One region of the Enterobacter bugandensis genome, then DNA from elsewhere that is predicted to be linked to it. Evidence: predicted binding sites of a transcription regulator. Region 1 holds the regulator's gene; each other region holds the start of a gene.

Region 1 (8,066 bases):
GGCGCTGCAGGAAGCGCATGCGCATCATCATCATGATCGCCGCCGACGTCAGTCCGATGATAAAGCCCATCCAGAATCCGGCTGGCCCCATGCGATCAACGACCAGATCGGTCAGCGCCAACACGTAGCCAGTAGGCAGACCCAGCACCCAGTAGGCGATAAAGGTAATAAAGAAGATCGAACGCGTGTCTTTATATCCGCGCAATACGCCACTGCCAATCACCTGGATGGAGTCAGAAATCTGATACACCGCAGCCAACAGCATCAGGTGCGAAGCCAGCGCCACCACGTCCGGGTTGTCGTTATAGAGCAGGGCGATCTGCTCGCGCAGCGCCACCGTAAACAGCGCCGTACAGATGGCCATGCAAACACCGACGCCGAGCCCGGTGCGCGCGGCCGTTTGCGCATCCAGGGTGGAGCCCTGTCCCAGGCGGAAGCCAACGCGAATCGTCACCGCCGCCGCCAGCGACATCGGCAGGACGAACATCAGGGAGCTGAAGTTGAGCGCGATCTGGTGTCCGGCCACGTTAACAATCCCCAGCGGGGAGACCAGCAGGGCAACCACGGCAAAGAGCGTCACCTCAAAGAACAAGGCCAGCGCAATCGGCAAGCCTAGCTGCACCAGGCGCGTCATGATGCTCCAGTCCGGCGTGCTGAATCTGTTCTCGTTACGAATATCGCGCATTGAACGGGCGCGTTTCACATAAGCGATCATACTGAAGAACATTACCCAGTAAACCGCAGCCGTCGCCACGCCACAGCCGACGCCGCCCAGCTCCGGCATGCCGAAATGGCCGTAGATAAAGATGTAGTTCACCGGAATATTCACCAGCAGGCCGATAAAGCCCATCACCATTCCGGGCTTGGTTTTCGCCAGCCCTTCACACTGGTTACGGGCGACCTGGAAAAAGAGGTAGCCGGGCGCACCCCAGAGCAGGGCGCGCAGATAGCCCACGGCTTTGTCTGCCAGCGCCGGGTCAATATTATGCATGGCGCGGATGATATGACCCGCGTTCCAGAGCACGACCATAATCAGTACGGAGACAAACCCTGCCAGCCAGAAACCCTGACGGACCTGATGGGCAATACGCTCGCGACGACCCGAGCCATTAAGCTGAGCGATAACCGGGGTGAGGGCGAGCAGCAGACCGTGGCCGAACAGGATGGCCGGCAGCCAGATTGACGTGCCGATAGCAACGGCCGCCATATCGGTGGCGCTGTAGCCACCCGCCATTACCGTATCCACAAATCCCATTGCGGTCTGGGCCACCTGCGCGACGATCACTGGTATAGCCAGTGCCAATAGCTGGCGCGCTTCATTCATGTACTTCTGCACGTGAACACCTTTATTTTGTAGTTATATGAGAGACTAAAAAAGCCGCCGAAACGGGCAGCAAGAAGAAAATGCAGGGGGGTGCCAGCTATTGTAGCGGGCTTTAGCTATTTATCTAGTGAAAAAATCGCCAGAAAATGCGCTCCGCTGGCAACCTGTTTTTCCAACTGTTATTGTGGTGGGATTAAACGGTGTCACCACCGTCCGGAAAAAACAGGAGTTGTAAGCATGTTTACTGGTATTGTGCAGGGCACCGCCAAAGTGGTGTCCATTGATGAAAAACCTAATTTTCGTACTCATGTTGTAGAGCTGCCGGAATATATGCTCGACGGCATCGAAACCGGCGCCTCGGTTGCCCATAACGGCTGCTGCCTGACCGTCACCGAAATTAATGGCAACCAGATTAGCTTTGATTTAATGAAAGAGACGCTGCGTATTACCAACCTGGGCGAGCTGGTGGTGGGGGACACCGTCAACGTTGAGCGCGCGGCGAAGTTCAGCGACGAGATTGGCGGCCATCTGATGTCCGGGCACATCATGACCACCGCCGAAGTGGCGAAAATCGTTACATCAGAAAATAACCGTCAAATCTGGTTTAAAGTGCAGGACCCGTCATTAATGAAATACATCCTCTATAAAGGGTTTATTGGCATTGATGGGATTAGTCTGACGGTGGGAGAAGTTACTCCGACGCGTTTTTGCGTGCATTTAATTCCCGAGACGCTGCAGCGCACCACGCTGGGTTCGAAAAAACTGGGGCATCGCGTGAATATCGAAATCGATCCGCAAACCCAGGCGGTTGTAGATACCGTTGAGCGCGTGCTGGCCGCAAAAGAAGCCGCAATAATTAAAGCTGTAGAAGAAGAATAAAAAATAACCCCGGCTGGCCGGGGTTATTTTTCTAGCGTGCGACCCGCAAGCCGTGTTCAATCCCACGGCTAAAAACAACCTGCCAGAGCTGAATATCTCGCGCGCGAAACGCCCCCGCGCAGGCATTCAGATAATAGCTAAACATCCGCTTGAATCGTTCAGAATAGTTGCCCGCAATTTCAGGCCAGGCTTCCTGAAAACGTGCATGCCACGCCATTAACGTGGTGTCGTAATCCGCGCCGAAGTTATGCCAGTCTTCCATCACGAAATGGGATTCGCTGGCGTTGGCAATCTGGCGTACGGACGGTAAACAGCCATTCGGAAAGATGTATTTGTTGATCCACGGGTCAACGTTATTGTCGGTCCGCTTAGAGCCGATGGTGTGCAGCAGGAAAATACCGTCCGGTTTCAGATTACGGTCCACCACCTCGAAATAGGTGTCGTAATTTTTCGGCCCGACGTGCTCGAACATGCCCACGGAAACGACCCGGTCAAACTGTTCGTTCAGGTCCCGGTAATCCTGCAGGCGGATATCCACATCAAGCCCCAGGCACCGCTCCTGCGCCATTTTTTGCTGTTCAGCGGAAATGGTGACGCCGACCACGCTGACGCCGTAGTGCTTCGCCATAAAATACGCCAGCCCGCCCCAGCCGCAGCCAATATCCAGCACGCGCATACCGGGCTGCAACTGCAATTTCTCGCTAATCAGGCGCAGCTTGGCCTGCTGAGCCTCTTCAAGCGTCGACGCCTCTTTCCAGTAGGCGCAGGAGTATTGCATGAAGGGGTCCAGCATGCGGCTGAACAGATCGTTGCCGAGATCGTAATGCTCTTTGCCGACGATCCAGGCACGCTTTTTACTTTGCAGGTTAAAGAGACGGGCAGAGGCGACACGCAGGGTGTCTTTAAGATTACGGGGGAGCTGTTTTTCCAGACCAGCACGCAGCACGCTGGCGAAAAAAGTGTCCAGCCGTTCGCATTCCCACCAGCCGTCCATATAGCTTTCCCCCAGGCCTAGCGACCCCTCGCGCAACACGCGTTTAAAAAAATCGGGATGTTTAACCTGAGGATCCGATGGGGATGATCCGTTGATAGTGATGCCTGCCCGACCTAACAGTTCACTGACGATCCGGGACCAGTTATCGTCCGGAACGCTGACTTCTTCTATACACGATGAACTCATAGCTTCTCCATCACCCTACTGTGATCAGAACCTTAAAACAGCGTAGACGCTTTTTTGGTTTGTGAGAAATCTCACGGTAAATACCGCGAGGCTAGTATCCGACGTAGAACAGAGGAAGGGAGATAACCCTTGCCGAAATGCCTTCCATGGTAAAACGGGAGCACTCCGGCTCCCGTTAACACATAATATTTATCGTATTTAATCGAACCAAATTTAGTATAGGCCTCAAAATTTGGTGATTCAATAGAAAATTCTTAGCAACCTAATCACTGAAAATTAACATAGTTTCTGGCGCGATTAGGCATGCGAGGTTTCTACCTGCGTGCTCTCATCCTGCGCGGAAGCCTGCATGCGATAGCCTATGACGGCCAGCGCAACGGTAGCCAGCATCACGCTGGTTGTCGTCAGCAGCGGCGTGGCAATCAGCGCGGAGACCACCAGGCTTGCCAGGAAGCACAGCCCCAGCTGCAGGGTGTTCTGCAGCGCAGCCGCACGGCCTGTCGCCTGCGGGAACGGACGCAGCGCCTGCGCCACAACGATAGGGTAGATCGCCCCGTTCGCGATGGCCATCACGCAGAATGGAATCAATATTTCGGCCAGACCCGCGCCCGGAATAAACCCAACGGCCCAGGTGCCAATGACGCTCAGCGCATAGAGCACCAGCAGCCACGGCAGCATCTGCTGGCCTTCCCATTTTTGCAGCGCCGCGCGACAGCCGTACCCGCCCACCAGGAACGCGATGGTCTGCGGAACGTAGCTCAGGCCAATGGCCGCCGGGCTATAGCCCATATCGTGCAGAATAAACGGCGAGCCGGTCAGCCACGCGAAGAAGCTCGCCGAGCAGGCGGCATAGATCAGAACGTTGCCGCGATACGCTTTCGCGCTCAGCAGGGAGGTGAAGGTAATCGGCTTCGCGTCTGCGTGCGCCTCTTTTTTATGCGCGGGCTTGAGGGCGAACGCCGGCAGCATCAGCACCAGCGTGATGGCAAACAGTGTGGCAAAGATGGCCTGCCAGTCAAAGTGCGCGAGGATCCAGCTTCCCAGCAGCGGGGCGAGGGCCGGTGAGAGCCCTACCAGCGGCATGATGGTGGCGAAAATACGGTTAGTGCGGTTCGCCGGATAGTAATCGGTGACCAGCGCCTGCCAGGTCACGGCCGCGGCACAGACGCCGACCGCCTGAACAAACCGCAGCACCAGCAGCCAGGTGGCATCGCGCACCCATAGCATCCCCAGGCAGCCCACGGCAAAAATGGCCAGCCCCAGCAGCAGCACCGGTTTACGCCCAAAGCGATCCGAAAGCGGTCCCCAGAGCAGCTGCGCGAAGGCAAAACCGGCCAGGAACAGGCTCAGGCTGGCGCTGATGGCGGCAGCAGGGGTTTGCAAATCTTCCTGCATGGCGGCAAACGCCGGCAGGTACATATCGGTGGCCAAAAAGCCCAGCACGCTTAAGCCGCCGAGCCAGACTAAAAAACCTTTCCTGGGTTGCACTGTTTTATTCTCCTGAGGAGGCAGGTATATGTTGGCGCTGAGTGTAGGGAGTGCAAAGCCGCTTGTGAAACGCTAATATTTGGCGGGTGCATTCAAATTTTTTGCAGGCAGAAAATGTGGTCCGATTATTCTCTTGAAGTGGTCGATGCTGTCGCGCGTAACGGCAGCTTTAGCGGAGCGGCGCAGGAGTTGCACCGCGTCCCTTCAGCCATCAGCTATACGGTGCGACAGCTTGAGGAGTGGCTGGCGGTACCGCTGTTTGAACGGCGGCATCGTGATGTTGAATTAACGCCCGCAGGGGCGTGGTTTTTGAAGGAAGGACGTTCTGTTATCAAAAAAATGCAGATCACCCGCGAGCAGTGCCAGCAGATCGCGAACGGCTGGCGGGGGCACCTTTCCATTGCGGTGGATAATATCGTTAAGCCCGAGCGCACCCGGCAGATGATTGTCGATTTTTATCGGCATTTCTCTGACGTAGAACTGCGGGTCTCGCAGGAGGTGTTCAACGGCGTCTGGGATGCGCTGGCGGACGGCAGGGTAGAGATGGCGATTGGCGCGACCCAGGCGATCCCGGTCGGGGGACGTTACGCCTTTCGCGATATGGGGATGCTGAGCTGGAAATGCGTGGTGGCAAGCGATCATCCGCTGGCGGCGACGGAAGTGCCGCTGAGCGATGATACGCTGCGCAGCTGGCCGTCGCTGGTGCTGGAAGATACCTCCCGCTCGCTGCCGAAGCGAATTACCTGGCTGCTGGACAACCAGCGGCGGGTTGTCGCCCCTGACTGGGGATCGTCGGCGACGTGCCTCAGCGCCGGGCTCTGCGTAGGCATGGTGCCCGCCCATTTTGCACGTCCGCGAATCGACACCGGTGAGTGGGTTGAGCTAACGCTGGAGAATCCGTTCCCGGATGCGGCCTGCTGCCTCACCTGGCAACAAAATGATGTCTCGCCGGCGATGGCCTGGCTGCTGGACTATCTGGGGGACAGCGAAACGCTTAACCGGGAGTGGCTGCGGGAGCCAGACTGACTGGCTCCGCAATGAGATTAACGACGGTAGTCGCGGAACGGGCCATCCGCAACGGAACGGCGTTCGATGAGGCGAGGATGAACTTCAATGGACTGCGACTCTTCACGCTTGTTGACGATCCTGTCCAGCAGCATATTGAAGGCGGTTTCACCCAGCGAATCTTTCGGCTGGTGAATGGTGGTCAACGCTGGCGTGAAGAAGCGCGCGTTGCGCACGTTGTCATACCCGATCACGGAGATGTCCTGCGGTACGCGCAGACCCAGCTCGTCGGCCGCACAGAGGGCGCCCATCGCCATGATATCGCCCCCGCAGAAAACGGCGGTTGGACGGTGCGGCTGGGAGACGATCTGCTGCATCGCGCGGTAGCCTGATTCCGGCTCAAAGTCGCCCTGCACGATCCAGTTTTCCGGCACGGTGATTAGCGCTTCTTCCATCGCTTTCATAAAACCGGCCAGGCGGCCCGCGCCGGTGTTGCGTTCCAGCGGACCCGGGATCACGCCAATCTCGCGGTGGCCGCGTTCGATCAGATAACGGCCCGCCATGTAACCGCCTTCGAAGGCGTTATCGATAACGGAGTCGGTGAAGTCGGCGCGCGCTTCGCCCCAGTCCATCACCACCATAGGGATATGGCGATACTCTTCCAGCATCGACAGCACGGATTCCGGGTACTCTGAACACATCACCAGCAGGCCGTCCACGCGCTTTTGCGCCATCATCGACAGGTAGGCGCGCTGTTTTTCAATGCTGTTCCAGGCGTTGCCGAGAATCAGGGTATAGCCTTTCTGGAAGCAGTTTTTTTCTACCGCTTCAATGATCTCGGCAAAATAGGCCGCTTCGCTGCTGGTCGCCAGCAGACCAATAGACTTGGTGTGATTAACCTTGAGGCTGCGCGCAACCGCGCTTGGCGAGTAGTGCAGCTCTTTGATCGCTGCCCAGACGGCGTTGCGCGTCTCTTCCGCCACAAAACGGGTTTTGTTAATTACATGTGATACGGTTGTAGTGGAAACGTTTGCGCGTTTTGCTACGTCTTTAATTGTTGCCATTAAATGTCACTCCAGACCATATCCTAAACTCCTGAAAAACTTGAAGGTAAACGTTTGCCTTCTCTCACCCTTATCACGCAATTTTGAATTGCGGCACGCCGGGAAAACGACACGGGACGTCAGGAGGGGGTCAATGGCCGGTACGCTAATAAATTTAGCGTGGAATTTTGGCCTATCTTGATGAAAAGGGGAAGAGGTAAAGTGTTTATCAGCTTAAATCCAGGAAGATTTTTGACGTAAACTGTGCAAAAATGAGCAAGCTCACTTTTCGTGGGGGGATTAAAAGGAGAAAAATTGATGAGTTCCGATCTGAAGTTTTCGCTGTTCACCACCGTTATTGTGCTGGCGCTGATTGTGGCGGCTGGCCTGACGGCTGCGCTGCATTGATTTACGCGGGGGGAGAGCCTTCTCCCTCCCGAACGCTCCGATTGTTACTTCTCTGGCAAAAATCTTTTGCCATTTTGTTAACTTCTCATTTTTTGTGATTGATGTCATGCTTTCCGCTTCTTTGTTCTGTGTCACCACATGACACGGCATCCGGAGTTGACGCATGAAAATCAATTTTCCCCTGCTGGCCCTGGCGATTGGCGCTTTTGGGATTGGCACCACTGAATTCTCCTCGATGGGGTTACTGCCCGTTATCGCCCGGGGCGTGGACGTCTCGATCCCGGCCGCCGGGATGTTAATCAGCGCCTACGCCATCGGCGTGATGGTAGGAGCGCCGCTGATGACGCTTCTGCTTTCGCACCGTGCGCGCCGCAATGCGCTGATTTTCCTGATGGCGATTTTCACCCTGGGCAACGTGCTTTCGGCCATTTCGCCGGATTACACCACTCTGATGCTGTCGCGCATTCTGACCAGCCTCAACCACGGTGCCTTCTTTGGTCTGGGCTCGGTCGTGGCCGCAAGCGTGGTGCCAAAACACAAGCAGGCCAGCGCCGTGGCCACCATGTTTATGGGGCTGACCATCGCTAACATCGGCGGTGTTCCTGCGGCAACCTGGCTGGGCGAGGTCATTGGCTGGCGGATGTCCTTCCTGGCGACGGCCGGACTGGGCGTGGTCGCGATGGTGGCGTTATTCTTCTCCCTGCCAAAAGGCAGTGCGGGTGAACGCCCTGATGTACGC
Region 2 (8,066 bases), 820 kb from region 1:
TCCGGGCAGCTTATCGCCCGCGAGTCGGCGTAAAATCAGAATTTGACACAGGTTTGCTGCAGCGGATTCGCTGCTATATTGCTGTGATTTGCCATGGATAATTGCAATGCCTACCGTTATCACTCACGCTGCTGTTCCCCTTTGCCTGGGCTTAGGTCTGGGAACGAAAGTCATCCCTCCCCGCCTGCTGTTTGCCGGGATCGTGCTCGCCATGCTGCCGGACGCCGACGTGCTGGCGTTCAAATTCGGCGTCGCCTACGGGAATATTTTCGGCCACCGCGGCTTTACCCATTCGCTGCTGTTTGCCTTTGCGGTACCGATACTCTGCGTGCTGATTGGCCGACGATGGTTCCGGGCCAGCCTGACGCGCTGCTGGCTGTTCTTAACCGTTTCACTGCTGTCGCACAGCCTGCTGGATTCCGTTACCACCGGCGGAAAAGGCGTCGGCTGGCTGTGGCCGTGGTCAGACGAGCGCTTCTTTGCGCCGTGGCAGGTGATCAAGGTCGCGCCGTTTGCGCTGTCGCGCTACGCCACGCCGTACGGGCATGAGGTCATTATCTCGGAACTGCTGTGGGTGTGGCTGCCGGGGGTGGTGCTGATAGGGATGTTGTGGTGGAAAAGAAGGTAAAAGTAGGCCCGGTAAGCGTTAGCGCCACCGGGCGTTACAGACTTACTTACGACGCCAGGTCGTCCCCTGCGGGCCGTCTTCCAGAATAATGCCCATCTCGGTCAGACGGTTACGCGCCGCATCTGCCGCCGCCCAGTCCTTCGCCTGACGCGCTTCCAGACGCGCCTTGATCAGCGCTTCAATTTCCGCCACTTCACCGTCGTCCGCCTGCGCGCCGCTCTGCAGGAACGCGTCCGGCTCCTGCTCCAGCAGGCCGAGCACGGAAGAGAGCTTACGCAGATGAGATGCCAGCGCATTCGCCGCTGCCATGTCCTCTGACTTCAGGCGGTTCACTTCGCGCGCCATGTCGAACAGTACGGAGTAGGCTTCCGGGGTGTTGAAATCATCGTTCATCACCTCAACGAAGCGCGCTTCGAACGCTTCGCCGCCCGCCGCAGGCACAGATTTGTCGGTGCCACGCAGCGCGGTGTACAGACGCTCCAGCGCCGAGCGCGCCTGCTTCAGGTTCTCTTCGCTGTAGTTCAGCTGGCTACGATAGTGGCCAGACATCAGGAAGTAGCGCACGGTTTCCGCGTCGTAATACTTCAGCACGTCGCGCACGGTGAAGAAGTTGCCCAGCGATTTCGACATCTTCTCGCGGTCAACCATCACCATCCCGGAGTGCATCCAGTAGTTAACGTACTCGCCGCCGTGGGCGCAGGTGGACTGCGCAATTTCGTTTTCGTGGTGCGGGAACATCAGATCCGAACCGCCGCCGTGAATGTCGAAATGGTTGCCCAGCTGCTTGCAGTTCATCGCTGAACATTCAATGTGCCAGCCCGGACGGCCTTCGCCCCACGGGGATGGCCAGCTCGGTTCACCCTCTTTGGACATCTTCCACAGCACGAAGTCCATCGGGTTACGCTTCACGTCAACCACGTCCACGCGCGCGCCGGCCTGCAGCTGGTCCAGATCCTGACGGGAAAGCGCGCCGTAGGTTGGGTCCGTCGGCACGGAGAACATCACGTCGCCGTTTTCCGCTACGTACGCATGACCGCGTTCGATCAGCTTTTCGGTGATCTCGATAATTTCGTGGATATGGTGGGTCGCACGCGGCTCGCTGTCCGGACGCAGAATATTGAGGGCATCAAAATCTTTGTGCATCTCAACAATCATGCGATCCACCAGCGCAACAAAGCTTTCGCCGTTTTCATTAGCGCGCTTGATGATTTTGTCGTCGATGTCGGTGATGTTACGCACGTACTTCAGGTTATAGCCCAGGAAGCGCAGGTAGCGAGAGACCACGTCGAACGCGACAAAGGTACGGCCATGGCCGATATGACAGAGATCGTAAACCGTAATACCACACACGTACATGCCGACTTCCCCGGCATGGATAGGTTTAAATTCCTCTTTCTGGCGCGTCATTGTATTAAAGATTTTTAACATCGAAGATTCCATGTAAACACGTGTGTGAGTTGTTTGTTCCATATAATACCCATAATTCGGAATAGGATCAGCACACAATGCAAGGTGATCGCGTCCTGTGGTTATGCTATAACAAGCCCCTATATATGACCCGAAGGCGGGTCGACGTACCACAATAACGGAACAGGATGCAAAAATGGTTACTTTCCACACTAATCATGGCGATATCGTAATCAAGACCTTTGATGACAAAGCGCCTGAAACAGTTAAAAACTTCCTGGACTACTGTCGCGAAGGTTTCTACAACAACACTATTTTCCACCGCGTGATCAACGGCTTTATGATCCAGGGCGGCGGTTTCGAGCCTGGCATGCGCCAGAAAGAGACCAAAGAGGCGATCAAAAACGAAGCGAACAACGGCCTGAAAAACACCCGCGGTACGCTGGCAATGGCCCGTACTCAGGCGCCTCACTCTGCCACCGCGCAGTTCTTCATCAACGTAGCGGATAACGACTTCCTGAACTTCTCCGGCGAAAGCCTGCAGGGCTGGGGCTACTGCGTGTTCGCAGAAGTGGTTGAAGGTATGGACGTGGTCGACAAGATCAAAGCCGTCTCTACCGGCCGCAGCGGCATGCACCAGGACGTTCCTAAAGAAGACGTTGTGATTACAAGCGTGACCGTCAGCGAGTAATTCGTGGCGACACTCTTTATTGCGGATCTGCATCTGCAAACAGAAGAACCGGCGATAACCGCCGGTTTTCTGCGTTTTTTACGCGGTGAAGCGAAAAGCGCCGATGCGCTGTACATCCTGGGCGATCTGTTTGAAGCCTGGATTGGCGACGACGACCCTAACCCGCTGCATCGTGAAATGGCTGCCGCCATTAAAACGCTGGTAGATTCCGGCGTCCCCTGCTACTTCATTCACGGCAACCGTGATTTCCTGCTCGGTAAGCGCTATGCCCGCGAAAGCGGTATGACGCTGCTGCCGGAAGAACAGGTGCTCGATCTCTATGGCCGCAAGGTACTCATCATGCACGGCGACACGCTCTGCACTGACGATACCGGCTATCTGGCGTTTCGCGCCAAGGTCCACACCCCGTGGATCCAGAAGGTGTTCCTTGCCCTGCCGCTGTTTATCCGCAACCGCATCGCCGCCAGAATGCGTGCGGGCAGCAAAGCCGCCAACAGCAGCAAATCCCTGACCATCATGGACGTCAACCCGCAAGCTGTGGTGAGCGTGATGGAAAAGCATGGCGTTCAGTGGCTGATCCACGGTCATACCCATCGCCCTGACGTGCATTCTCTGAGCGCCAACGGTGAACCGGCCCATCGCGTGGTATTGGGCGCATGGCACACTGAGGGTTCGATGGTCAAAGTCACCCCGGAAGGTGTCGAACTGATCGCTTTTCCGTTTTAACGTTTTCTCGTCGTTTCGCTTATTTCTCAGCCACGCAACCGTTTTCCTTGCCCGTATAACATGCTATTCTCTGTGCCCTCGAAAGCAGTGTGTTTCGCACCACAGGAGTTTTAAGACGCATGTCTTCCCGCAATAATCCGGCGCGTGTCGCCATCGTGATGGGGTCCAAAAGCGACTGGGCTACCATGCAGTTCGCCGCCGAAATCTTTGAAATCCTGAATGTTCCGCACCACGTTGAAGTGGTTTCCGCACACCGTACGCCGGACAAACTGTTCAGCTTCGCCGAAAGCGCCGAAGAGAACGGGTATGAGGTGATTATTGCCGGTGCGGGCGGCGCAGCACATCTGCCGGGCATGATTGCCGCCAAAACGCTGGTGCCGGTTCTGGGCGTCCCTGTTCAAAGCGCCGCGTTAAGCGGTGTCGATAGCCTCTACTCCATCGTCCAGATGCCGCGCGGTATTCCTGTCGGCACGCTGGCAATTGGCAAAGCGGGCGCGGCGAACGCCGCCCTGCTGGCCGCGCAAATTCTTGCAACGCACGACAAAGATTTACACCAGCGTCTGGCGGAGTGGCGTAAAGCCCAGACCGACGAGGTGCTGGATAACCCGGACCCGCGGGGTGCGGCATGAAGCAGGTTTGCGTCCTCGGCAACGGCCAGCTGGGCCGCATGCTGCGTCAGGCTGGCGAACCGTTGGGGATTGCCGTCTGGCCCGTCGGGCTGGACGCCGAGCCGGAAGCGGTGCCGTTCCATCAGAGCGTGATCACCGCCGAAATTGAACGCTGGCCGGAAACCGCCCTGACCCGCGAGCTGGCGCGCCATAACGCCTTTGTGAACCGCGACGTGTTCCCGATCATTGCCGACCGTCTGACGCAGAAGCAGCTGTTCGACAAGCTGGGCCTCGCAACCGCCCCGTGGCAGCTCCTGTCTGATAAAAGCGAGTGGAATGACGTCTTCGCCATGCTGGGCGAGCTGGCGATTGTGAAGCGCCGCGTGGGTGGCTACGACGGCCGCGGCCAGTGGCGCCTGCGCGCAGGCGACACCGCCGAACTGCCGGACGACTGCTACGGCGAGTGCATCGTTGAGCAGGGCATCAACTTTAGCGGCGAAGTGTCGCTGGTAGGCGCCCGCGGGCACGATGGCCGCACGGTGTTTTACCCGCTGACGCATAACCTGCATCAGGACGGCATTCTGCGCACCAGCGTCGCCTTCCCGCACGCCAATGCCGACCAGCAGGCGCAGGCGGAAGAGATGCTTTCTGCCATCATGCACGAGCTGGGCTACGTGGGCGTGATGGCGATGGAGTGCTTCGTCACGCCGTCGGGCCTGCTGATCAACGAGCTGGCGCCGCGCGTGCACAACAGCGGCCACTGGACGCAAAACGGCGCCTCCATCAGCCAGTTCGAACTGCACCTGCGCGCCATCACCGACCTGCCGCTGCCACAGCCCGTTGTTAACAGCCCGTCGGTGATGATCAACCTGATCGGGACCGATCTGAACTACGACTGGCTGAAGCTGCCGCTGGTGCATCTGCACTGGTATGACAAAGAGGTTCGCGCGGGTCGTAAAGTGGGTCATCTCAACCTGAACGACAGCGATACCGACCGCCTGAGCGCCACCCTGGAGGCGATCGTTCCTCTCCTGCCGCCAGAATACGCGAGCGGAATTGTCTGGGCACAGTCAAAGCTCAAGTAAGACATCTGCGCCGGGGAGTTGACCTTCCCCTTCCCCGGCGTACAATCCCCGCCCATTGCTGCTGAGTTTTCTTCTGGAATCACCATGAACGATGGAACGGACTATCGCGCGATCCTCGCGTCTGATACCCCTTTAATCGACGTTCGCGCGCCGATCGAATTTGCCCAGGGTGCGATGCCCGCCGCACTCAACCTGCCCTTAATGAACGACGACGAGCGTGCCGCCGTCGGTACCTGCTATAAGCGCCAGGGACCCGACGCCGCGCTGGCGCTCGGCCATAGCCTGGTGAGCGGCGAGACGCGGGAGGCGCGCATTAACGCCTGGCGCGAAGCCAGCCTTGCGCACCCCGAGGGCTATCTCTGCTGTGCGCGTGGCGGTCAGCGCTCGCATATCTCTCAGGCCTGGCTGAAAGAGGCTGGCATCGACTACCCGCTGATCCGCGGCGGCTATAAGGCCCTGCGCCAGACGGCGATTCAGGCCACCATTGAGCAGTCGCAAAAGCCGATGGTGCTTATTGGCGGCTGTACCGGCAACGGTAAAACGCTGCTGGTGAAGCAGCACGCGCAGGGCATCGATCTGGAAGGGCTGGCGCACCATCGCGGCTCGTCGTTTGGCCGCACGCTTACGCCGCAGCTTTCCCAGGCGAGCTTCGAGAATCACCTTGCGGTTGAGCTATTGAAAAAAGACGCCGCGCGCTGGGTGCTGGAGGACGAGGGCCGGATGATTGGCTCCAACCACCTGCCGGAGTGCCTGCGCGACCGCATGGTTGACGCCCCTATCGTTGTCGTCGAAGACCCGTTTGAAACCCGACTTGAGCGCCTGCGCGAAGAGTATTTTGACCACATGTGGGCGGATTTTTCTGCCGCGTACGGTGAGGAGGCGGGCTGGAAGGAGTACAGCGAGTACCTGCACCACGGCCTGTTTGCCATTCGCCGTCGGCTTGGGCTACAGCGTTTTGCGGAATTTACGGCGCTGCTGGACGCGGCCCTTGCCGAACAACAGCGAACGGGCAGCACCGACGCGCACTTCAGCTGGCTTGTACCGCTGCTGAAGGACTATTACGACCCGATGTACGGCTATCAGCTGGAGAAGAAAGCGGAGAAGATTGTCTATCGCGGGACGTTCGCAGAAATTGCCGAGTGGCTTAATCGCTAAAAAAAGCCGGGTGGCGAGGTAAAAGCAAAACGGCAACCTGGGTTGCCGTTTTTAATGTTTTTTCCCTCTCCCCGTGGGAGAGGGTCAGGGTGAGGGCATCAGGCCGCACCCTACATGACATCTTAGAAGTCGTAACGCAGACGCACCAGGTTCATGTCGCCCAGGTTGTCGGTGCTGGAGGTGAACACGTGTTCGTAATCCACGCGGAAACCGTAATCCAGCTGGAAGCTGATACCCACGCCGTTGTCGATGCGCTGGTAGTTACGGCCGTTCACGTACTCGATGCGGTCACCCATGAAGTAAGGCTGGATGGATTTCACCGCGTACTGACCGATTGGGAATTTGTACCCTGCGAAGTATTCAATACCCCACGCGTCGCCCGCAAAGTAGTCGTTAACAGACACTTTTTTGGTGGTCAGGAAGTTCTGGTACCAGCCGCCGCCAGCGGAGAAGGTCCAGTTGTCCGGCGTCCAGCTCAGCGCGGTACCGACAATATTCTGGTCGTAGGATTTGCTGTCGCCGTTGTCCGGGTTACGCATGTCCGCGCGGGTGTAGTTCCACGCAGCGCCCCAGGTCAGATCGGTGGTCAGGTGGTAATCGATACCCAGTGAGCCGCCGCCTTTACGCTTGTAGCGCAGGCCGTTGCCCGGCAGGTATTCGCTGTCTTCAAACAGGTAGGATGCATAGATGTCCGCATCGCCCACGGTTTTCTTATATTTCAGCATCTGGCGTGAACGGTAAGAGCCGTCGTAGTCGCCATTGATCCCGTTACCCGGCGCCTGGCCGATCATGTCGTAGTCCCAGATATCGGTTTTCGCGCCCACCACATCGTAGTACACGCTGTTCTGCTGGCCGAAGGTCAGCGTACCCCAGGTATCGCTCTTCAGGCCGGTGTAGAGCATACGGCGTGAGGTGTCGTGCGCGCCGTCGGCGTAGTGGTTATCCCAGTTAAACTGCGCCGGAATGTTCACCCCCAGCTCGTAGTAGCTGATCCAACTGATGTCATCGAACAGGTAGTAGTCTGCCGCGAAACGGAAGCGGGTACCGCCGTCAAAGCCGTTACGCTTGTAGCCGTTTTTGCCGTCATCGCCGGTCATGTTCTGGAACTGAGGACGAATACTACCGCCAACGGTGAAGTTCAGGCGGCTCAGCGGGTTACCCGCCTGAGGATCCTGCTTAAGTACGGTGATTTCTGCCTGAGATGCAAAAGTAGTCAATGCCACTGCCGCGCCGATCGTTGCCGCCAGCGCTGATTTTTTTATAGTCATTATTTTTCCTTAATAGACACGCTGCTAAATATTTAGCTGGTGAATATTAACCGGAAATTTTCGGGCTGTGTGGGCGGGTTTTTAATGTTTTGTGCTACTAAATGCGTTGGCATTATCACTTTGTGCTATTTAAGCATTACGCACCGGCATAAAAACCGGTGCGTAATTATTACCATGCCAAATCAATTCACAAACTGCCGGAACAGGGCCTTGCCCTTTAACAATCGCGCCCCGAGCCAGCCCCCGCAGAGGGAGAGCAGCACCGCGCCGCAGAGAGGGAGTACTAGCCAGAGACGCCAGTCAGGCTCCCACGGGAAGTCGAAGACCTTTGTCTGCAGCACCGCCAGCGCCGTCTCCGCGCCAATCGCCGCGACCAGACCCGCCACCAGCCCAAGCAGCGCAAACTCGCTCCAGAGCGTCGCCCGCAGCAGCCGCTTACCCGCGCCGAGCGTGCGGTAGACTATCAGTTCCTGATGACGCTGGCGCATGCCCACCTGC
Region 3 (8,066 bases), 1.3 Mb from region 1:
CGGCGATGTACCAGATACGCTCTGCGCCCGCGTCTTTCAGCTCGCGGCGGATTTTGGTCAGCGCTTCCGGGTCGTCCAGGCTCACTTTCGGGTCAAAGCCGGTGGCGCCCACTTCCAGACCGCGCAGCGCTTTTTGCAGGGATTCCTGCTGCGTGCGGCCAATCGCCATCACTTCACCCACAGATTTCATCTGGGTCGTCAGACGGTCGTTCGCGCCCGCGAATTTCTCGAAGTTAAAGCGAGGAATTTTAGTCACAACGTAGTCGATGGACGGCTCGAAGGACGCAGGCGTGCGGCCACCGGTGATGTCGTTCATCAGCTCGTCGAGGGTGTAACCCACTGCCAGCTTCGCCGCCACTTTCGCAATCGGGAAGCCGGTGGCTTTGGAGGCCAGCGCGGAGGAGCGGGACACGCGCGGGTTCATTTCGATAACAATCAGACGGCCGGTTTTCGGGTTAACGGAGAACTGCACGTTAGAGCCGCCGGTTTCCACGCCGATTTCACGCAGTACCGCCATCGAGGCGTTACGCATGATTTGATACTCTTTGTCGGTCAGCGTCTGGGCTGGCGCAACGGTGATGGAGTCGCCGGTGTGGATACCCATCGCATCGAAGTTTTCGATGGAGCAGACGATGATGCAGTTGTCGTTTTTATCACGCACCACTTCCATCTCGTACTCTTTCCAGCCAATCAGCGATTCATCAATCAGCAGCTCTTTGGTTGGGGAGAGATCCAGACCGCGCTCGCAAATCTCTTCGAACTCTTCGCGGTTGTAGGCGATACCGCCACCGGTGCCGCCCATGGTGAACGATGGACGGATGATGCACGGATAGCCCACTTCAGCCGCAACGGCCAGCGCCTCTTCCATGTTATGCGCAATACCGGAACGCGCGGTGTCGAGGCCGATTTTCTTCATCGCCACGTCAAAGCGGCGACGGTCTTCGGCTTTATCAATCGCGTCGGCGGTCGCACCAATCATGGTGACGCCAAATTCTGCCAGCACGCCCTGACGCTCCAGCTCCAGCGCGCAGTTCAGCGCCGTCTGGCCGCCCATGGTTGGCAGCACCGCGTCCGGGCGCTCTTTTTCGATGATTTTACGCACCACTTCCCAGTGAATCGGCTCGATGTAGGTGGCATCCGCCATTTCCGGGTCAGTCATGATGGTCGCCGGGTTAGAGTTAACCAGGATAACGCGGTAACCCTCTTCGCGCAGCGCTTTACACGCCTGCGCGCCGGAGTAGTCGAATTCGCAGGCCTGGCCGATGACGATCGGTCCAGCGCCAAGGATCAGGATGCTTTTTATGTCTGTACGTTTTGGCATGGTCTTCTCGGCTCCTGATTATTTAGCGGTCTTACGGTATTGCTCGATAAGTTCGATGAAGTGATCGAACAGCGGCGCGGCGTCGTGCGGGCCCGGGCTGGCTTCCGGGTGGCCCTGGAAGCTGAACGCTGGCTTATCGGTACGGTGGATACCCTGCAGGGTGCCATCGAACAGTGATTTGTGCGTCACGCGCAGGTTAGCTGGCATAGAGGCTTCATCGACGGCGAAACCGTGGTTCTGCGCGGTAATCATCACCGTATTGTTATCAATGTCTTTCACCGGGTGGTTACCACCGTGGTGGCCGAACTTCATCTTGACGGTGTTCGCACCGCTCGCCAGCGCCAGCAGCTGATGGCCGAGGCAGATGCCGAATACCGGGATGTCGGTTTCCAGGAAGGACTTGATGGCGTCGATAGCGTAATCGCACGGTGCCGGGTCGCCTGGGCCGTTAGAGAGGAAGATGCCGTCCGGGTTCATCTTAAGCACCTCTTCAGCGGAGGTTTTCGCCGGTACCACCGTCAGGCGGCAGCCGCGGTCAACCAGCATGCGCAGGATGTTGCGCTTGGCACCAAAATCATAGGCCACCACGTGGAACGGCAGTTCGTTCTCTTTTTTCGCTTCCGGCAGGTCGCCTTCCAGCGTCCAGCTCCCCTGCGTCCAGCTGTAGGCTTCGGCGGTAGTCACTTCTTTCGCGAGGTCCATACCGTTCAGGCCCGGGAAGGCTTTCGCTTTTTCCAGCGCCAGCGTCGCATCGAGGTTATCACCCGCGATGATGCAGCCGTTCTGTGCACCCTTCTCGCGCAGCAGACGCGTTAACTTACGGGTATCGATATCGGCAATCGCCACGATGTTATGGCGCTTCAGGTAAGAAGAGAGGTCTTCAGTGTTGCGGAAGTTGCTGGCAATCAGCGGCAGGTCGCGAATGACCAGGCCTTGCGCATGTACCTGAGAGGATTCTTCGTCAGCCGCATTGGTGCCGACATTGCCGATATGAGGATAAGTAAGAGTAACGATTTGGCGAGAATAGGAAGGATCAGTGAGGATTTCTTGATAACCGGTCATTGAAGTATTGAAAACGACTTCCCCAACCGCCGAACCCGTTGCCCCTATGGCCCGACCGATAAACTGGGTTCCGTCTTCCAGAACCAATAGCGCTGACTTAATCAAACCACCCTCCAGAGAATATTCACTCACTTTATTTGCATATTAATTCATGACTATGTCATAGATCAATGCAAATGTGTTGCCAGCGGATTTTTGGCAAACGGCGGCATTCTGGAGATTTGGTGGGTAAAAGTCAACTTAAAACGGATATTTTGTTTATTCTTTTGCAGGACTGGCGGCTTGAATGGGATTTAATGGGCAAAAAGATCAGGTAAATCATCCTGGAAAACGCTTGCGCGGTAGGTTTTATGGAATTTAAGAGATGCGAGCGACAAAAAGTGGACCAAATGGTCAAAATTTACATTCAATTCACATAATAATGGCATAAAACTCAGATTTATGACCATTAACAATCAAAATCCATTTAAAACAAATAAAATAAGAGGGCAATAAATTATTGCCCTATGCAATCAATACATTACGACTGCAATAACCACATCACGATGGGTAATAAAGCTTACAAATTGTTGAGATCCAGCACATCTCGCATATCAAAAAGACCCTTTTCTTTCGATTTCAGCCACAATGCGGAGCGTACTGCGCCATTGGCGAACGTCATGCGGCTTGACGCTTTGTGCGTAATCTCAACACGTTCGCCAATATCGGCGAACATCGCCGTGTGTTCGCCGATGATATCGCCCGCCCGGACGGTTGCGAAACCAATGGTGCCCGGCACGCGTTCTCCGGTATGCCCTTCACGGGAATAGACCGCGATGTCTTTTAAATCTTTATCCATTGCATAAGCAATCGCTTCGCCCATCGCCAGCGCCGTGCCTGATGGAGCATCAACTTTATGGCGGTGGTGCGCTTCAATAATCTCAATGTCGGTGTAGTCGCCCATCACCTTCGCCGCTTTTTCCAGCAGCTTCAGCATGACGTTAACGCCTACGCTAAAGTTCGCGGCAAAGACAATCGCAATGTCGGTAGCTGCATCCTGAATGGCCTGTTTACCCGCATCATCGAAGCCGGTAGTGCCAATCACCATCCCTTTACCGTGCTGGCGGCAAAACGCCAGGTGAGACAGGGTGCCTTCGGGACGGGTAAAGTCGATGAACACGTCAAAGTCATCTTTCACCGCATCAAGGCTGCTCTGAACGGTAACACCTGTCTTGCCCGCGCCGGCCAGTTCACCCGCATCGGATCCCAGCAGGGATGAACCTTCACGCTCCAGCGCCGCGCCGAGTGCCACGCCATCCATTTGTATTGCCGCCTGAATCAGCTGGCGACCCATACGTCCACCCGCGCCCGCAATGGCGACACGGATCTGTGCATCATGCATAGTTATTCTCTTACGTTAAAATGATGTAAACCGTTTTCAGATTAACCAGCCTTCGTAAAGGCTGCCAACTGAAAACACCAATAATTAGAATTTAACGTGAAACCGACTCAGATATCAGTAAAAGACATGATTTTGTCGTCACGATAAAGTCCGGGGCAAAAAAAAGGCCAGCACAGGAGGTGCTGGCCTTTCATCAGAAAAGAAATTATTCAACTTCGCGGGCGTCGATACGCAGCTCTTTCGGCACTTCGAAGACGATATTCTCTTCGCGTCCTTCCAGCGGAACCGCTTCGCCCCCGCCCAGCTCCTGCAGACGAGCAATCACGTTCTGCACCAGGATATCCGGCGCGGAAGCGCCTGCGGTAACGCCAACGCAGGCCGCATTTTTCACCCACGCTTCCTGGATGTCCGTCGCGTCGTCGATTAAAAACGCCGCTTTCCCCATACGCTGCGCCAGTTCGGCCAGACGGTTGGAGTTAGAGGAGTTTTTAGAGCCGACAACCAGCACCACGTCCGCCTGTTCAGCCAGCGCGCGCACCGCTTCCTGACGGTTAGTGGTGGCGTAGCAGATATCATCCTTACGCGGCCCGACGATTTTCGGGAAGCGCTGGCGCAGGGCGTCAATCACGTCTGAGGTGTCGTCTACGGAGAGCGTGGTCTGGGTCATAAACGACAGACGCGCTTCGTTTTTCACGTTCAGCGTCAGGACATCTTCCGGCGACTCCACCAGGTACATTCCCCCTTCCGGGTTGCTGTACTGGCCCATGGTGCCTTCAACTTCCGGGTGACCGGCGTGGCCAATCAGAATCGACTCTTCACCGCGACGGCTGGCGCGCGCCACTTCCATATGCACTTTTGTCACTAATGGACAGGTGGCATCGAATACGGTCAGATCGCGGCTTTTCGCTTCGTTACGGACCGCCTGAGAGACGCCGTGCGCGGAGAAGATCAGGATCGCGCCGTCCGGCACTTCGCTGATCTGCTCGATGAAAATCGCCCCGCGCTCGCGCAGGCTGTCCACCACATAGCGGTTATGCACCACTTCGTGACGCACGTAAATCGGCGCGCCGTAAATCTCCAGCGCGTTTTCAACAATGCTGATAGCGCGGTCTACACCGGCGCAGAAGCCGCGCGGGTTAGCCAACAGGATCTGCATTTCAGGCCTCCAGTGCCGGATCGATCTCCAGCACTTCAACATCAAAATGAACGGTACGCCCGGCAAGCGGATGGTTGAAGTCAACGGTAATAGAGTCGCCGTTAATCTCGCGGATCACGCCAGGCATTTCGCTGCCGTCCATAGCGGTAAAGAGCATAATCGCCCCGATTTCCGGTTCGCCCGCGTCCATAAACTCGCGGCGCGAGAAATACTGAATCAGGTCCGGGCTTGGCACGCCAAACGCGGCATCCGGCTCCAGCGAGAACGCTTTTTTCTCACCCTCTTTCAGGCCCAGGAGCTGCTGCTCAAGACCTTCAGACAGGGAGGTATCGCCGAGACGAAACAGGGCAGGTTTGCCGTTATTGCGGGTGGATTCAGCCGTGGAGCCGTCATCCAGCTTCAGCGTGAAGTGAACGAGAACCGCGCTGTTGCTCTGTACGGATTTAGACATACACATTGCTCTTTAATGTTGTGCCGGGTGGCGCAGCGCATCACCCGGCATTGACAATTACGCCTGCTCTTTCGCTGCGGGTTTAGGCAAGAAGCCTTCCAGCACGATTAACGCCGCACCGATGCAGATGGCGGTGTCGGCCAGGTTAAAGGTCGCGAAGTGCCAGTCGCCGACGTAGAAGTCAATCATATCGACCACAAAGCCGTGCCACAGGCGGTCAAACAGGTTGCCCAGCGCGCCGCCAATGATCAGCGCGTAGGCGATGTTATTCAGCTTTTGCGTGGCCTTCGAGCGGTACATCAGCACAGCCAGTACCACGCAGATACCGAGAGCGATACCCGCGAAGAACCAGCGCTGCCAGCCACCGCTGTCGGCAAGGAAGCTAAACGCCGCGCCGTAGTTGCGCGCATAGTGCAGGTTAAGCGACGGGAACAGCGAAACCGTCTCCCCCAGAGCGAAATTCTGGAGGATCAGGAACTTGCTGCCCAGATCGATAATCAGCACCACCACAACCAGCCACAGCCAGCGCAGTCCTGTTGAACAGAGAGTTTTACTCATCAGGCAAACTTACGTTTTTCGCCGTCACCGGCGACGTTGCTTACACAGCGTCCGCAGATGTCTGCGTGTTCCGCCACCTGGCCGATATCGGTAGTGTAATGCCAGCAGCGCGGGCACTTCTCACCTTCGGCTTTGCTCAGTGCGACTTTCAGGCCTTTGAGCAACTCGCTCTGCTGAGCATCAGCAGAAGCCTCGGCATAATCCGCAACTTTTGCACCAGAGGTCAACAGGACAAATCGCAATTCATCGCCCAGCGCGGTCAGCTTCGCCGCCAGCTCCGGTTCGGCGTACAGGGTCACTGCCGCTTCCAGAGAGCCACCAACTTTCTTATCCGCACGCGCCTGCTCGATAACCTTGTTCACTTCGCCACGCACTTTCAGCAGCTCGTCCCAGAAGGCATCGTTCATTGCTTCGGTGCTGGAGAGATCGAACAGACCTTCATACCACTCGCCGGTGAAGACATACTTCTCACGGTCGCCCGGCAGATAGCCCCAGATTTCATCCGCGGTGAAGGACATGATCGGCGCCATCCAGCGTACCAGCGCTTCTGCGATGTGGAACAGCGCGGACTGGCAGCTACGGCGCGCCACGCTGTCCGCCTTCGCGGTGTACTGGCGATCTTTGATGATGTCGAGGTAGAACGAGCCCATCTCGATGGAGCAGAAGCGCATCAGGCGCTGCACCACTTCGTGGAAGTCGTAAGACTCATAGGCTTTCAGGATATCTTCCTGCGCCGCTTTCGCGCACCCTACCGCCCAGCGGTCCAGCACGACCATCTCTTCCGGTTTCACCATGTCTTTCACTGGATCGAACCCGTTCAGGTTCGCCAGCAGGAAGCGCGCGGTGTTACGGATACGACGATAGCTGTCGGCAGCACGCTTCAGGATCTCGTCAGACACTGCCATTTCGCCAGTGTAGTCGGTTGAGGCTACCCACAGACGCAGGATGTCCGCGCCCAGCTTGTTCATCACGTCCTGCGGCGAAACGGTGTTGCCGATAGATTTAGACATCTTACGGCCCTGACCATCCACGGTGAAGCCGTGGGTCAGTACCTGACGGTAAGGCGCTTTACCTTTCATCGCGGTGGAGATCATCAGGGATGACATGAACCAGCCGCGGTGTTGGTCGGAACCTTCCAGATACATGTCGGCAGCGTGACCGGCAAACTCCGGACGCACGTCAACTACGGAGGCGTGAGTCGACCCGGAGTCGAACCACACGTCCAGGGTGTCTGGCACTTTCTCATAGTTGTCCGCGTCCGCGCCCAGGATGTCACGGGCGTCGAGATCCCACCACGCCTGAATGCCGTCAACTTCGACGCGCTTCGCCACTTCTTCCATCAGTTCCAGGGTGTTCGGGTGCAGCTCATGCGTCTCTTTATGCACGAACAGCGACATTGGCACGCCCCAGGTACGCTGACGAGAGATACACCAGTCAGGACGGTTAGCCACCATGGATTCGATACGCGCCTGACCCCAGTCCGGGATCCACTGCACGCCTTTGATCTCTTTCAGAGACTGCTCGCGCAGGCCTTTCTGATCCATGCTGACGAACCACTGCGGGGTCGCACGGAAGATGATCGGCGTCTTGTGGCGCCAGCAGCACGGATAGCTGTGCTGCATTTTCTCAACGTGCAGCAGCGCGCCGCTGGTGCGCAGCATGTCAACGATGATGTCGTTGGCTTTGAAGACGTTGATACCATCCAGCGCCGGGTAGGTGCCAGGCAGGTAAGAACCGTCCGGGCCTACCGGGTTGGCAATTTCCAGGCCGTATTTCAGGCTGATGTTGTAGTCGTCAGGACCGTGGCCACCGGCGGTATGTACCGCTCCGGTACCCGCGTCCAGCGTGACGTGGTCGCCCAGGATCGCCGGAACGTCGAAGTCCAGGAACGGGTGTTTGAAGCGCATCAGCTCCAGCGCGTCGCCTTTTACGGTGCCCAGCACGGTGTAGTCGGTGATATTCGCGCGTTTCAGCACGCTTTCAACCAGATCTTTCGCCAGGATAAGCGCCTGACCTTCAACCTGAACCAGCGCGTATTCGAACTCACCGGACAGGGAGATCGCGCGGTTAGCTGGCAGGGTCCACGGGGTGGTGGTCCAGATAACCAAAGAGATTGGGCCGTTAACGGACGACACGC
Region 4 (8,066 bases), 1.6 Mb from region 1:
GACTGCGTGGCGATCTCAAGCTGTTTCTCCAGCTCAGGGATTTTGCCGTACTGTAGTTCAGACATACGTGCCAGGTCACCCACACGGCGAGCCTGCTCAATGGCAATTTTGGCCTGTTCGAGTTCCGCTTTAATGGTCTGCGTGCCAGAGAGGGAGGCTTTCTCGGCTTTCCACTCTTCTTCCAACTCAGAATACTGGCGCTCTTTATCGTCCAGCTCTTCATTGAGCATATCCAGGCGTTTCTTACTGGCTTCATCAGACTCTTTTTTCAGCGCCTGCTGTTCCAGCTTGAGCTGAATGATGCGGCGGTCGAGTCGGTCCAGTTCTTCCGGCTTCGAGTCAATCTGCATACGAATGCTCGACGCCGCTTCATCGATCAGGTCGATTGCTTTATCAGGCAACTGACGATCGGCGATATACCGATGCGAAAGCGTCGCCGCCGCAACGATGGCTGGGTCAGTAATCTGCACATGGTGGTGCAGTTCATAACGCTCTTTCAGACCACGCAGGATCGCGATGGTATCTTCAACGCTTGGCTCAGCAACAAACACTTTCTGGAAGCGACGTTCCAGAGCGGCATCTTTCTCAATGTACTGACGATACTCATCAAGCGTAGTGGCACCGACACAGTGAAGTTCACCACGCGCCAGCGCAGGTTTCAGCATGTTCCCGGCATCCATCGCGCCGTCGGCCTTACCAGCCCCCACCATGGTGTGCAGTTCGTCGATAAACAGAATGACGTTGCCTTCCTGTTTCGCCAGGTCGTTAAGCACGCCTTTCAAACGCTCTTCAAACTCACCGCGGTATTTCGCACCGGCCACCAGCGCGCCCATATCCAGCGCCAGTACGCGGCGGCCTTTCAACCCTTCCGGCACTTCACCGTTTACGATACGCTGCGCAAGCCCTTCAACGATGGCGGTTTTACCGACCCCCGGCTCACCAATCAGTACCGGGTTGTTTTTGGTACGACGCTGCAGTACTTGAATCGTACGGCGGATCTCTTCGTCACGGCCGATAACCGGGTCAAGTTTGCCCTGCTCGGCACGTTCGGTCAGATCGACCGTAAATTTCTTCAAAGCCTGACGTTGGTCTTCGGCTCCCTGATCGTTCACGCTTTCACCTCCGCGCATTTTCTCAATCGCCTGAGTCACATTGGCGGTGGTTGCACCGGCAGATTTCAGCAGGTCGGTCAAGGTACCGCGTGATTCAAGCGCCGCCAGAACAAAGAGCTCCGACGAAATAAAGTTGTCCCCACGTTTTTGCGCCAGCTTGTCGCAAAGGTTCAGCACGCGCACCAGATCCTGCGACGGTTGAACGTCGCCGCCGGTACCTTCTACCTGCGGTAAACGGCTCAGCGCCTGATCGATAGCGGTGCGTAACTGGCCAGCATTAATGCCAGCAGACGTTAATAAAGGACGTACCGATCCCCCTTCCTGATTCAGCAAGGCGCTCATTAAATGAAGAGGTTCGATGAATTGGTTGTCGTGCCCCAGTGCAAGGGACTGGGCATCGGCGAGAGCAAGCTGGAATTTATTAGTAAGACGATCCAGACGCATAACTCCTCCCATAACAGGTCAAATTTGCTACTGGAGATTAAATGAGGTCATCCCTCAATTATTCAAGGTTAATGACCTGAATTATGTGAAAAGAAAACGGCACGTGCCGGATCGTCTTGATTCTTTAGGTTATATCAGCCAAATGAAACTTGCCATACGACCCGTCGTCTTGTCGCGGCGATAGGAGAAAAAATCACCCTTTTCGGTGAACGTACAGCGATCGCCGCCGAAGATCTGCGATACGCCAATATTATTCAGACGCTGGCGGGCAAGCTGGTAAATATCCGCCAGATATTTTTCCCCGGCAGGCAGGAAGGCCTCAATGGCTTGCGGATCTTTTTCCATGAATGCTTCGCGAACCTCCGGCCCCACTTCAAAAGCACGAGGGCCAATCGCCGGACCTAGCCAGGCCATGATATTGGCGGGATCATCATTGAAGCAGGCGACGGTCTCTTCCAGCACGCCCTCGCATAAGCCACGCCAGCCCGCGTGCGCTGCTGCCACCTCCGTACCGGCACGGTTACAAAACAGAACCGGCAGACAATCGGCGGTCATTACGGCACAAACCGTACCCGGCGTATTACTGTAAGAAGCATCGGCGCGTTTGGAAGCGTAAGGTTCTCCCGTCAGCTTCAGTACCGCTTTGCCGTGAACCTGCTCCAGCCAAACCGGCTTCGACGGCAGATTTCCCGCAGCAAACAGACGCGTGCGGTTCTCTTCAACGTGTTCCAGGCTGTCGCCGCAGTGCGCGCCGAGGTTTAAAGACTCCCACGCGCCCTGGCTCACGCCGCCAATACGGGTCGAACTACAGGCGGCCACGCCTGCAGGCAGCGGCCACTCCGGGACAATCAGTTTGGTCATAACCAGTCCACTTGATCCTTATGTTCTTCGAAATCGGCACGCATGGCATCAATGAGTTCCACCATATCCTGCGGGATAGGCGCATGCCATTCCATCTGAATACCACTGATCGGGTGATAAAGACGCAGCATGGTCGCATGCAGCGCCTGACGATCGAATTTACGCAGTACGCTGATGAACTCATCCGACGCGCCTTTTGGCGGACGCGGACGACCGCCGTACACCTGATCCCCCACCAGCGGATGGGTAATGTGCGCCATGTGAACGCGGATCTGGTGAGTACGACCGGTTTCCAGGCGCAGGCGCAGGCGGGTATGAATACGGAAATGCTCCATAATGCGATAGTGCGTCACCGCCGGTTTACCCATCGGATGCACCGACATATGGGTACGTTTCGTCGGGTGACGGCTGATCGGCTCTTCTACCGTGCCGCCAGCGGTCATGTGTCCAATCGCCACCGCTTCATATTCGCGAGTAATCTCACGCAGCTGCAGCGACTCCACCAGACGGGTCTGAGCGGGAACGGTCTTCGCCACCACCATCAGACCGGTGGTGTCTTTATCCAGACGGTGAACGATGCCTGCACGTGGGACATCCGCAATCGGCGGATAATAATGAAGAAGTGCGTTAAGTACCGTACCGTCTGGATTCCCTGCGCCCGGATGAACAACCAGGTCGCGCGGCTTGTTGATCACCAGAATGTCATCATCTTCATAGACGATGTCCAATGGGATATCCTGCGGCTCGAAGCGGATTTCCTCTTCGATTTCAGCATTGATGGCAACAGCTTCCCCACCAAACACTTTCTCTTTTGGTTTGTCCCAGATCTTGCCGTTTACCAGCACGCGCTGGTCAAGGATCCATTCTTTTATACGTGAACGCGAATAATCAGGGAACAATTCGGCCAAAGCCTGATCTAAGCGTTGACCGAGCTGATTTTCGGAGACTGTTGCGGTGAGTTCTACTCGTTGTGCCATAAACTGCTTCTTTGTTTAACGTTGGGTTTTACGGCTTTGCCGTTTAATATAGTGTGCTATTGTAGCTGGTCTTAATCGGGAGCAGGAACAGAGTTTCTCCCGGACAAACATTTGAGGAAAGTCAAAACGTCATGACGCGCATGAAATATCTGGTGGCAGCGGCCACGTTGAGCCTGGCTTTGGTGGGCTGCTCCGGTTCGAATGAACAGGTCCCTGACAATCCGCCGAATGAAATCTATGCGACTGCACAACAAAAGTTGCAGGACGGTAACTGGAAACAGGCGATAACGCAACTGGAAGCGTTGGATAATCGCTATCCATTTGGTCCGTATTCGCAGCAGGTACAGTTAGATCTTATCTACGCCTACTACAAAAATGCCGATCTGCCGCTGGCTCAGGCAACTATCGATCGTTTCATGCGTCTGAACCCGACTCATCCTAACATCGACTACGTCATGTACATGCGCGGCCTGACCAACATGGCGCTGGACGACAGCGCCCTGCAGGGCTTCTTCGGCGTAGATCGCTCCGACCGTGACCCGCAGCATGCGCGCGACGCCTTCAATGACTTCTCCAAGCTGGTGCGCGGCTATCCAAACAGCCAGTACGTGACCGACGCGACCAAACGTCTGGTGTTCCTGAAAGATCGTCTGGCGAAATATGAGTACTCCGTTGCGGAATACTATACCCGCCGTGGCGCATGGGTTGCTGTGGTTAACCGCGTAGAAGGTATGCTGCGTGATTATCCGGATACTCAGGCTACGCGTGACGGCCTGAAGCTGATGGAAAATGCTTACCGTCAGATGCAGATGACAGCTCAGGCTGAAAAAGTGGCGAAAATCATCGCCGCGAACAGCAGCAACACGTGATATCGCTTCAATGCAAAACGGCAGCCCGAAGGCTGCCGTTTTTTTATTCAATTCAGACATCCGCTGAAGCGCTTTAGCCTCAACACATCCCGTCAACTATGACCGTAATTCGTACCTTCCACAAGGTAAATCTCATCTCTTCCTGCCCTGCCTCACAAAAAAGATTCCCTGACAAAAACCGACAAAATAACGTGATCTAAATCACACATTTTGACATTAGGTCGGGTATGCTGGAATCACCAAGACGGAAAGACAAGAGGTAAAATTTATGACAATGAACATTACCAGTAAACAAATGGAAATTACTCCGGCAATTCGCCAGCACGTCGCAGACCGTCTCGCCAAACTTGATAAATGGCAAACACATTTGATTAATCCACATATCATCCTGTCCAAGGAGCCCCAGGGTTTCATCGCTGACGCAACTATCAATACTCCAAACGGCCATCTGGTCGCCAGCGCAAAACATGAGGATATGTACACCGCTATTAACGATTTGATCAACAAGCTGGAACGGCAGCTCAATAAAGTGCAACACAAAGGTGAAGCCCGTCGCGCCGCAACGTCGGTGAAAGACGCCAGCTTCGCGGAAGAAGTTGAAGAAGAGTAATCCTTTAAATTGAGTGTACCGCCAACGCGCCTTCGGGCGCGTTTTTTATTGACAGGGTGAAAACAGTACGGGTACTTTAACGGTATCAATCACAGGATGACTTTATGAAACTTACGCCGTTCTTCTTCGCATTCTTTTTTACCTTCCCCTGAACGGGAGGCGTTTCGTCGTGTGATAAAGAATGCGAAGACGAACAACAAGGCCTCCCACACCGGGGGGCCTTTTTTATTGATAACGATAAAATGAGACAGGCAACACTATGACACCGGAAAACCCGTTACTGGATCTGCGAGTAAAAATCAGCGCGCTGGATGAAAAATTACTGGCGCTGCTGGCCGAACGTCGCGCCCTCGCCGTTGAAGTGGGCAAAGCCAAGCTGGACTCCCATCGCCCGGTGCGTGATATCGACCGCGAGCGCGATCTGCTGGAGCGTCTCATCCAGCTCGGTAAAGCGCATCACCTCGATGCCCATTACATCACCCGGCTGTTCCAGCTCATCATCGAAGATTCCGTTCTAACCCAGCAAGCGCTACTCCAGCAGCATCTCAATAAAACCAACCCACACTCGGCGCGCATCGCCTTCCTCGGGCCTAAAGGCTCCTACTCTCATCTGGCCGCACGCCAGTATGCCGCACGTCATTTTGAAGAGTTTATTGAGAGCGGCTGCGCAAAATTCGCCGATATTTTTAACCAGGTTGAGACCGGCCAGGCGGATTACGCCGTGGTGCCGATTGAAAACACCAGTTCCGGCGCCATTAACGACGTCTACGATTTACTGCAGCACACCAGCCTGTCGCTGGTCGGCGAGCTGACGATCCCTATCGATCACTGCGTGCTGGTCTCCGGTTCAACGGACCTGAACACGATCGAAACCGTGTACAGCCATCCGCAGCCTTTCCAGCAGTGTAGCCAGTTCCTGAACCGCTATCCGAACTGGAAAATTGAGTACACCGAAAGCACCTCGGCGGCAATGGAAAAAGTAGCGCAAGCTAACTCCCCAACCGTTGCTGCGCTCGGCAGCGAAGCGGGCGGCGCGCTGTATGGCTTACAGGTTCTGGAACGCAATCTTGCTAACCAGACGCAAAACATCACCCGCTTCGTGGTGCTGGCCCGCAAGGCAATCAACGTGTCAGACCAGGTGCCGGCGAAAACCACGCTGCTGATGGCGACCGGCCAGCAGGCGGGCGCGCTGGTAGAAGCCCTGCTGGTGCTGCGCAACCACAATTTGATCATGACCAGGCTGGAATCACGCCCAATCCACGGTAATCCATGGGAAGAGATGTTTTACCTCGATATCCAGGCCAACCTGGAATCTGCATCCATGCAGAAAGCCCTGCGCGAACTGGGTGAAATTACCCGTTCAATGAAAGTGCTGGGCTGCTATCCGAGCGAAAACGTCGTCCCGGTCGATCCAAGCTAGCATTCGATAAAACGGCTTTTCTTCATCCCTGCCACATTAACCGGCAGGGTGAAGACGGCTCCGGAAAGCGGATACTTCGCCACCTCCTCCGCATCCATATTTTCCCGCGTGGTGGTAATGAACAGCGTTTTCATATCATCGCCGCCAAAGCAGACCATCGTCGGGCAACGCACCGGCATGCGGTATTCTTCCAGTTGCTCCCCTTGTGGAGAAAAACGCGCGATACGCCAGCCGTCAAACTGCGCGCTCCAGTAGCAGCCTTCCACATCCATCGCCGCACCGTCCGGTATCCCCTCGCCCTCTTTAAACTGACGAAACACCTCACGCCTGCCGGGTTCACCCTGTTCATCAAGCGGGGTACGGAAGATCACACCGTTGGGCGTGTCTGAGGTAAACATCCACTGCTTATCCGGGCTAAACGCCAGGCCGTTGTGCCCGTGGATATCGCACTGGATCACCTTCGGCGTCAGGTCGTTGTCGATGCGCATCAGCAGCGCGCCGTTGTAATCTCCCGGCCCCCAGAACGTGCCCGCATAGAACCGGCCCTGATGGTCGGTGCCCCCATCATTAAAACGTGCGAGCTGCGGGTTTGAGGGGTTATCACACACCTTGCGGCGCAGCAGTCCGTGTTTATCGGTTAGCCAGATGCCCGTGCGCATCGCAACGATAAAACCACCCTGCTCGCGCAGCGCGAAACAGCCGACCTCCTCGTGGAAAGAGAGCACGGTATGTTCCGCCGTCGGCAGGTGGTAGCGGTGGATCTCCCCTTCCAGAATATCCGCCCAGTAAAGCGCATTTTCTTCTGCGCTCCACGTCGGGCATTCGGGCAGATGCCCGGTGTAGTTCAACAGCAGCTGCGGTTCAGCCATGACAGTTCCCCAAAATGAAAAAAGCCAGCATTGCTGGCTTTCAGTATATACATCATTGGATTACTGGCGACTGTCATTTGCCTGGCGCAACAGCGTGCGGCTTTCACTCTGGAAACGCGTGGCGTAATCGCCGAACCAGTGCTCCACTTTGCGGAAGCTATCGATAAACGCCTGCTTGTCTCCGTGCTCCAGCAGCGTAATGGCTTCGCCAAAGCGTTGATAGTAGCGCTTGATCAGCGCCAGGTTATTTTCAGACGACATGATGATGTCGGCGTAAAGCTGGGGATCCTGCGCAAACAGACGCCCGACCATCGCCAGCTCAAGACGATAGATCGGTGAAGAGAGCGCCAGCAACTGTTCAAGCTGCACGTTCTCTTCAGCCAGATGCAGGCCGTAGGCAAAGGTCGCAAAGTGGCGCAGCGCCTGAATGAACGCCATGTTCTGATCGTGCTCGACCGCGCTGATGCGGTGCAGCCTCGCGCCCCAGACCTGAATCTGTTCCAGGAACCATTGATAGGCTTCCGGCTGACGGCCGTCGCAGTAAACCACCACCTGCTTCGCCAGGCTGCCGCTGTCCGGGCCAAACATCGGGTGCAGCCCGAGCACCGGGCCCGTATGCGCAGCCAGCATCGCCTGCAGAGGACCGTTTTTAACGGAAGCCAGATCCACCAGAATGCAGTCTTTTGGTAAAGGAGGAAGCTTCCCGATGATCTGCTCCGTCACGTGGATCGGCACGCTGACGATAACCATTCCGGCATCTTTCATCAGTTCCGGTGCTTGTGCCCAATCCTCTTTTTCCAGAATGCGCACCTGATAGCCAGAAAGCGTCAGCATTTTCTCGAACAGACGCCCCATCTGCCCTGCTCCGCCAACAATCACCACCGGACGCAGGGACGGACAGAGG

What was found. The regulator PurR, encoded in region 1, represses purine synthesis genes. The targets are predictions, from matches to a motif close to CANGCAAACGTTTGCNTG.
Region 2: the regulator PurR is predicted to act here: its motif matches at 3,484-3,501, upstream of purE (5-(carboxyamino)imidazole ribonucleotide mutase).
Region 3: the regulator PurR is predicted to act here: its motif matches at 2,707-2,724, upstream of carA (glutamine-hydrolyzing carbamoyl-phosphate synthase small subunit).
Region 4: the regulator PurR is predicted to act here: its motif matches at 4,417-4,434, upstream of raiA (ribosome-associated translation inhibitor RaiA).

What each region holds. Positions count from the first base shown of each region.
Region 1 is NZ_LT992502.1:2,004,008-2,012,073, forward strand. Features, by position in the region: gene mdtK (MdtK family multidrug efflux MATE transporter) at 1-1,336, opposite strand, end outside; gene DG357_RS09840 (riboflavin synthase) at 1,562-2,203, shown strand; gene cfa (cyclopropane fatty acyl phospholipid synthase) at 2,235-3,383, opposite strand; gene punC (purine nucleoside transporter PunC) at 3,681-4,871, opposite strand; gene punR (DNA-binding transcriptional activator PunR) at 4,986-5,897, shown strand; gene purR (HTH-type transcriptional repressor PurR) at 5,915-6,940, opposite strand; gene cydH (cytochrome bd-I oxidase subunit CydH) at 7,238-7,327, shown strand; gene DG357_RS09870 (MFS transporter) at 7,491-8,066, shown strand, end outside.
Region 2 is NZ_LT992502.1:1,182,504-1,190,569, reverse strand. Features, by position in the region: gene malI (Mal regulon transcriptional regulator MalI) at 1-33, shown strand, start outside; gene DG357_RS05700 (metal-dependent hydrolase) at 107-628, shown strand; gene cysS (cysteine--tRNA ligase) at 671-2,056, opposite strand; gene ppiB (peptidylprolyl isomerase B) at 2,232-2,726, shown strand; gene lpxH (UDP-2,3-diacylglucosamine diphosphatase) at 2,730-3,452, shown strand; gene purE (5-(carboxyamino)imidazole ribonucleotide mutase) at 3,572-4,081, shown strand; gene purK (5-(carboxyamino)imidazole ribonucleotide synthase) at 4,078-5,145, shown strand; gene mnmH (tRNA 2-selenouridine(34) synthase MnmH) at 5,230-6,300, shown strand; gene DG357_RS05660 (porin) at 6,423-7,568, opposite strand; gene ybbP (putative ABC transporter permease subunit YbbP) at 7,751-8,066, opposite strand, start outside.
Region 3 is NZ_LT992502.1:738,852-746,917, reverse strand. Features, by position in the region: gene carB (carbamoyl-phosphate synthase large subunit) at 1-1,321, opposite strand, end outside; gene carA (glutamine-hydrolyzing carbamoyl-phosphate synthase small subunit) at 1,340-2,488, opposite strand; gene dapB (4-hydroxy-tetrahydrodipicolinate reductase) at 2,943-3,764, opposite strand; gene ispH (4-hydroxy-3-methylbut-2-enyl diphosphate reductase) at 3,970-4,920, opposite strand; gene fkpB (FKBP-type peptidyl-prolyl cis-trans isomerase) at 4,922-5,371, opposite strand; gene lspA (signal peptidase II) at 5,429-5,929, opposite strand; gene ileS (isoleucine--tRNA ligase) at 5,929-8,066, opposite strand, start outside.
Region 4 is NZ_LT992502.1:3,588,729-3,596,794, forward strand. Features, by position in the region: gene clpB (ATP-dependent chaperone ClpB) at 1-1,556, opposite strand, end outside; gene yfiH (purine nucleoside phosphorylase YfiH) at 1,686-2,417, opposite strand; gene rluD (23S rRNA pseudouridine(1911/1915/1917) synthase RluD) at 2,414-3,394, opposite strand; gene bamD (outer membrane protein assembly factor BamD) at 3,526-4,263, shown strand; gene raiA (ribosome-associated translation inhibitor RaiA) at 4,532-4,873, shown strand; Phe leader region at 4,977-5,102, shown strand; gene pheL (pheA operon leader peptide PheL) at 4,978-5,025, shown strand; gene pheA (bifunctional chorismate mutase/prephenate dehydratase) at 5,133-6,293, shown strand; gene DG357_RS17315 (SMP-30/gluconolactonase/LRE family protein) at 6,290-7,162, opposite strand; gene tyrA (bifunctional chorismate mutase/prephenate dehydrogenase) at 7,223-8,066, opposite strand, start outside.